Regions from separate parts of the Pseudarthrobacter sp. SSS035 genome, predicted to be linked through region 2. Evidence: predicted binding sites of a transcription regulator. Region 2 holds the regulator's gene; the other holds the start of a gene.
The links. Region 2 encodes HrcA, which represses chaperone genes, less so after heat shock. Its sites were predicted from a motif close to TTNGCACTCGNNNNNNNCGAGTGCNAA; they were not measured.
Positions count from the first base shown of each region.

Region 1: a site for HrcA is predicted at 1,826-1,852, ahead of MUN23_RS16010 (FmdB family zinc ribbon protein). Genes of this name have one in related genera too.

Region 1 covers NZ_CP096882.1:3,460,776-3,464,104, reverse strand. Annotated here, with positions in the region: gene MUN23_RS16025 (GNAT family N-acetyltransferase) at 1-157, opposite strand, end outside; gene galU (UTP--glucose-1-phosphate uridylyltransferase GalU) at 163-1,068, opposite strand; gene MUN23_RS16015 (5-formyltetrahydrofolate cyclo-ligase) at 1,176-1,796, shown strand; gene MUN23_RS16010 (FmdB family zinc ribbon protein) at 1,913-2,170, shown strand; gene cpaB (Flp pilus assembly protein CpaB) at 2,270-3,016, shown strand; gene MUN23_RS16000 (AAA family ATPase) at 3,036-3,329, opposite strand, start outside.
Region 2 covers NZ_CP096882.1:4,197,099-4,200,427, reverse strand. Annotated here, with positions in the region: gene MUN23_RS19475 (16S rRNA (uracil(1498)-N(3))-methyltransferase) at 1-31, opposite strand, end outside; gene dnaJ (molecular chaperone DnaJ) at 34-1,161, opposite strand; gene hrcA (heat-inducible transcriptional repressor HrcA) at 1,239-2,252, opposite strand; gene MUN23_RS19460 (DUF3097 domain-containing protein) at 2,400-3,248, shown strand.

The DNA of each region.
Region 1 (3,329 bases), 740 kb from region 2:
CACCTCCGGGTGCCGGGTTGGATGCTTCCCAGGGCGCCAGCCACTCGCTGTTGCGCCCCCGGACGTGGGTCCATTCCTTCTTGTCCCGGTACCGGATGGGGCGCAGGAGCAGGTCGCCGCATTCGAGTGTTACGGGCCAGATGGGTCCGGGGCGCACGGCAGCTATTTAGCGAGGCTGGCCGTGAAGCCCGGCAGCCACTCCCGCAGGCCGGGGCCGAGGTCGTCGCTGTCAATGGCGAGCTGCACGCAGGCCTTGAGGTAGCTGAGCTTGTCACCGGTGTCGTAGCGGCGGCCGCGGAAGACCACGCCGTAAACTCCGTAGCCGTCACCTTCGCCGGCTGCCAGTTCCTGCAGGGCGTCGGTCAGCTGGATTTCCCCGCCCCTGCCGGGGCCGGTGTGCTCGAGTACATCAAAAACTGCGGGGTGGAGGACGTAGCGGCCGATGACGGCCAGGTTTGAGGGCGCCTCGTCCACGCTGGGCTTTTCGACGAGCTTGTTGATCCTGACGTAGTCTTCACCGGCGATCTCCTGCACGTCGGCACATCCGTAGGCACTGATCTGGGAGGGTTCCACCTCAATGAGGGCCACCACCGATCCGCCGGTCTTGGACTGGACTTCGATCATGGTGCTGAGGAGTTCGTCCCGGGCATCGATCAGGTCATCGCCGAGGAGCACGGCAAACGGTTCGTTGCCGACGTGCTGCTTTGCACGCAGTACTGCGTGGCCCAGGCCGTTGGGGTCACCCTGGCGGACGTAGTGGATGTCACCGAGGTTGCTGGCTGCCTGGATAGACTCAAGCTTCGCCAGATCGCCCTTGGCTTCCAGGGTGTCCTCCAACGAAGGAACCCTGTCGAAGTGGTCCTCCAGGGCACGCTTGTTGCGTCCCGTGATCATCAGGATGTCGTTAAGGCCAACATTGACAGCCTCTTCAACCACGTACTGGATGGCCGGCTTGTCCACAACCGGGAGCATTTCCTTGGGCATGGCTTTTGTGGCCGGCAGGAACCTGGTGCCGAGTCCGGCAGCGGGAATAACGGCCTTGCGTACTGTCTGCTGAGTGGTAGTCACTGGACTAATCTAACGGAGGGGCTGACCATTCAGTAATTATTGGTGGCTCCTGAGCCGGCGCGGCGCAGACGCTGCAACGGCCACCCTAACGGCAGAGAAGGAGCGGCATGTCCCAAGGAAGCAGCGAAGCCAAGGCGGACATCCGCGCACAGCATCGTGCGCGCCGCGCCGCGACGGAACCCACGCAACGGGACGCGGCGGGCGCCGCTTTGGCCGTCCACGGCGTTGCTTGGGCTGAACAGCTCACCGGTGGGACGCCGTCGACCTTTTGTGCCTACCTGGGCGTGGCCCCAGAGCCGCCTACGCTGCCCCTGATCAGCGAACTCCAGCGCCGCGGCCACACCATCCTGCTCCCTGTCTGTGAACCCGGCCGCAGGCTGAGCTGGACGTACTGGACCCCCGGCGTCGAGTTTGTCCGCAGCCGCTATGCACCGGTGCTGGAACCTGCTGGACCTCGCCTTGACCTCGGCATCATGGCGTCCGTTGCTGCCCTCTTCATCCCCGCCACGGCCGTGGACAGGGACGGCAACCGCATCGGCCAGGGCGGCGGCTACTACGACGTTCTGCTGGGGTCCCTCGCCGGGGACGGCCTTGAGATCCCGTTTGCTGCCGTCGTCTTCGAATCCGAGCTGCTTCCGGCCGGAAGCATTCCCGCCGAAGACTTCGACCGGAGGGTTCCGGCCGCGCTCACACCCTCAGGTTTGATCCGGCTGCCGGACCCGGCCTGAGGGAGGGCTACTTTCCGAGGGTGATAGAATTGGCACTCAGGCCCTGCGACTGCTAATGGACGGTTTCCGCTCAACGCAGTACAGGACCTCTCGTTTGCCCCCGAGGAGGATCACCAGTGCCCACTTATGCTTACGCCTGCAAGGATTGCGGCCACGCCTTCGACGTTTTCCAGTCGTTTACCGACAGCACCCTGACTGCATGCCCGGAGTGCCAGGGCGCCTTGCGCAAGAAGTTCAACAGCGTGGGTGTGGTCTTCAAGGGCTCCGGTTTCTACCGGACCGACTCCCGGGATGCCAAGGGAAGCACCGTTTCGGCTGCCCCTGCCGCGGCCGCACCGGCGCCGGCCCCTGCCACCGCCGCTGCCGCCAGCTGACTTCCGGTCTAAAAAGACGTACGACGCCGGCGGCACCGTTGTCCACATAGGCACCTTCGCTTCTGTCGGACGTGGTTGCCGGTACGTAGCGTGGTCCGTATGCCCGCTACCCTCTTTCGTTCCAGCCGCGGATCCGCCCCGCCGGGACGCCCGGCCCGCCGCCCGCTCCCGTCAGCACGCACCCAGGGCGCGCCCGGCCACAGGCTGTTGTCCTGGCTGGGCCGGAACCGGCGCCTCGCAATAGCGCTCCTGCTCTGCCTTGCTGCCGGGATCACGGTCCATCAGCTCACTCCCCCGCCCGCCGATACGGTCTCGGTGTTGGCGGCGGCGCGGGATCTCCCCGCAGGCACGGCCCTGACAGCCACGGACCTGACGGCAGTCAAGATCCCGCCGGGGATGCTCACTTCCGGGTCGATGTCCGACACCAGTGACGCTGCGGGAAAGCAACTGGCAGCCCCATTGCGGACGGGCCAACTGGTGACGGACTCCCTGCTGCTGGGTCCCGGCCTCCTGACCGGAACGCCACCGGGGTCCGCAGCCGTGCCCTTGAGGATGGCCGATCCCTCCTCCATCCAGCTGGTATCGCCCGGGCAACTGGTCAACGTGGTCCTGACCGGGGCGAACGGCTACGACCAGCAATCCCCCTCAGAAGTGCTGGCTTCATCCGTTCCCGTCCTGTGGACGTCAGGACAAGGCGGCAAGACTGGTCAGTGGTTGGGCACCGGCGAAACCGACGGGCTGATCGTCGTGGCAGCAGCCCCGGAGCAGGCTGCCCGGCTGGCGGGGGCCTCCACACAGGGCAAGCTGTTCTTCGTCCTGGTGGGTCCCCAGGGCGGTGCCGGGTGACGCCGCTGCAGCCAGGAGGTCAGCCCCAGTGCGGCGGCTTGTTTTCCTTCAGCCATGCGTCGTGATCGTTGTCAGGGCCATCGCCCCAGCGCTTCGGGTCATCCTCCGCAGCCTTGTTGGGCAGGATGCCCGTGGCCCCAGGCAGCTGGCGCTCCGGCACAGCCGCGTTCCCGTTTCGTGCGGCGTCCGCCTGGTCGTTACCGTGCGTATCTGCCTGATCGGCGTTCCGTGGGGTCACAACAACCGCCTCCTCACTGGCCAGGCGTCCGGCCTGGTCGTCGTTCCTGTCGTTTCCTTCGCTCGCAAGCGCGAG
Region 2 (3,329 bases):
CGGCACCGCTGAAGAAAACGGGATTGCTCACCGCTACAGGTTACCGAACCGGTCCCGCAGCTTGGCAAAGACGCCACCGCTGGCAGCCAGTTTGCCTTCCGTGAACTGCTCGCCCCGCAGCTTCGCCAGCTGCCGCAGGAGATCCTCCTGCGCGGCATCCAGCTTGGCCGGCGTGTCCACCTGCAGATGGACCATCAGGTCCCCGCGGCCGTAACCGCGCAGGTGCGTCACGCCGAGTCCACGGAGCGTGATGATCTCCCCTGACTGCGTCCCTGCCTTGACGTCGATTTCCTGCAGCCCGTCAAAGGTTTCCAGTGACAGCTCGGTGCCCAGGGCGGCGGCAGTCATCGGGATGTGCAGCGTTGCGTGCAGGTCGTCACCGTCGCGTGCGTAGGTGGCGTCGTTGTTGACCCGGAGTTCCACGTACAGGTCCCCGGACGGTCCGCCGGCCGGGCCTGCTTCGCCCTGCCCGGAGAGCTGGATCCGGGTGCCCGTGGCAACACCGGCCGGCACCTTGATGGTGAGCGACCGCCGGCTGCGGATGCGGCCTTGGCCGCTGCATTCGTTGCAGGGGTCCTTGATGACCGTCCCGAAGCCTTCGCAACTGCCACACGGGGCCGCCGTCATGACCTGGCCCAGGATGGAGCGAACCGCGCGCTGGACCTGGCCGCTGCCGCCGCAGATATCGCAGCGCACAGGGTGGCTGCCTTCGCGGCAGCATGACCCGTTGCAGGTGGGGCAGGTGACGGCTGTGTCCACTTCGAGTTTCCGGTTGACGCCGAACACGGCATCGCGGAGTTCGATCCGTACACTGATCAGCGCGTCCTGGCCGCGGCGGACCCGGGAAGCGGGGCCGGAGGTGCCGCCTGCCCCGAAGAACGTGTCGAAAATGTCCTGGAACGCGAAGCCCTGGCCGGAGTATCCGCCGCCGCCGAACCCGTTGTCGGTGCCGTTCTCGTTGCCGGTGGTGTCATAGATCCGGCGCTTCTGCGGGTCCGAAAGTACCTCGTAGGCATGGGTCACGGCCTTGAAGCGGTCCGATGCATCGTCCCCGGGGTTCACGTCCGGGTGAAGAGTGCGGGCCAGCTTGCGGTAGGCCTTCTTGATCTCTTCCCCGGTGGCTTCCGGCGAGACTCCGAGGACGTCGTAGTGGCTGCTCAAAGTTCGTATCTCTTCCTTGTTGTACTGCCGGCAGCCGGGCTGCCGGCACTGCTCTTCGTGCCTGGACCGAGGTGCTGTTACGGACCCAGAATTCTTGAAAGGTAACGGGCTACTGCCCTGACGGCGGCCATGGTGGTGGGATAGTCCATCCGGGTGGGTCCGAGCACACCGATCTTGGCAGTGCTGTCTGGTCCGTAGCCCGTGGCCACCACGGAGGCTTCCGCGAGTCCGTCGTACGGGTTTTCACGCCCGATGCTGACTGCCACGCCCCTCGGATCCTGCGCCATGTCGCTCAGGAGGCGCAGCAGGACAACCTGCTCCTCAAGCGCTTCCAGGACCGGTCCGATACTGAGCGGAAAATCCACATTGGAGCGGGCGAGGTTCGCCGTTCCGGCCATGACCATGCGTTCCTCGCGGCTGCTGTGGGCGAGCGTTTCCAGCCCGTGGGCCAAGGCCTGGGCCGCCGCGCGCTGGCCCGGGCTGACGGACGAAACGACTCCCGGCAGCGAGGGGGTCAGCCGGCTCAGCGAGATGCCCGCGAGTGATCCGAGGAAGTGTGTCCGCAACGCGGCGATGGCGTCGTCGCCGAGGTCCTGGCCGACGTCGATCACGCGCTGTTCGACCTTGCCGGTGGTGGCGATGAGGACCACCAGGACCTGCCGGGGCGCGAGCAGGACGAATTCGATGTGGCGGATGGTGGCGCGGCTCAGATGCGGATACTGCACCACGGCGACCTGGTTGGTCAGCTGCGACAGCATCCTGACGGTCCTGTCCAGGACATCGTCCAGATCGTCTGCGCCCTCCAGCAGCGATTGGATTGCACGCCGTTCCGCATGGGAAAGCGGCTTTACCGCTGAAATCTGGTCCACAAACAGCCGATAGCCTTTGTCTGTGGGGATCCGTCCGGCGCTGGTGTGCGGGGCCGTGATCAGGCCGTCGTCTTCCAGGGCCGCCATGTCGTTGCGGATGGTGGCACTGGACACGCCGAGGTGGTGGCGTTCCACGAGCGCTTTTGAACCTACTGGCTCGCGGGAGTGCACATAGTCCTCCACGATGGCGCGCAGTACTTCGAGTTTGCGCGGCTCGCTCATACTCCACCTCCATCCGTGGTCACTACAGGGTTAGCACTCGACATGCCTAAGTGCTAACAGTCTAATATGAGTCACCCCGTTGTTAGCATTGGTACCGCTCCGGGCGAAATTCCGGGCCAGGATCTAGCGGCAAGGCGGAATCAATCCATGCAGTACCAGAACTGGGGTCCGCAGGAGATCACCGCGCCCGTGCGAAGCGAACTCCCTGAGGTCCCCGTGGAACGTGGCATGGTGCTCGAAGACGCCCAGTCAGGCTGGGTGGGGGCGGTGACCCGGGTGGAGAAGTCCGGTGGCATGCATGTGGTGGCCCTTGAAGACCGGCGCGGCAAGTCCCGGTCCTTCCGGCTGGGCTTCGGGTTCCTCCTGGAGGGGCAGCCCATCCGGCTCGTTCCGCCGGCGCCCAGGCAGGCCGCCCCCATCGTCGCCGGCCGTACCGCGTCCGGCTCAGTCCGCGTGGTTGGCCAGCGTGCCCAGGTGGCCAAGGCGAGCAGAATCTGGGTGGAGGGTAAACACGACGCCGAACTCGTGGAAAAAGTCTGGGGTGACGATCTCCGCGTGGAAGGCATCGTCGTCGAGCCTTTGCATGGCATTGATGACCTGGCGGGGGCGGTGGCCGCTTTCGGTCCCGGTCCGGGCCGCCGGCTGGGAGTCCTGGTGGACCACCTGGTGCCGGACTCGAAGGAGTCGCGCATCGCGGCTGCCGTGATGGCCTCCCCCGGCGCGGCCGGGAATGTCCTGATCGTCGGGCACCCTTACGTTGACGTGTGGCAGGCCATCCGGCCCGCTGTGCTGGGCATCGAACAGTGGCCGGTAGTGCCCCGCGGGCAGGACTGGAAGACCGGAATCCTGGCGGCGTTCGGCTGGCCGCACTCCACCAAGGAAGACATCGGGCTTGGCTGGCAAAAGCTGCTGGGCGCTGTCCGCAGCTACGCGGACCTGGAAGCATCACTGCTCGGGAGAGTGGAGGAAGTCATCGACTTCCTGACGGTGCCCTGACACCGGATCCGGCTCCTGGCGGCAGCATTTGGTGGCTGAACCAGTATTCTTGGTACTGCGGAGGCTGCAGTTGCTTCAGTC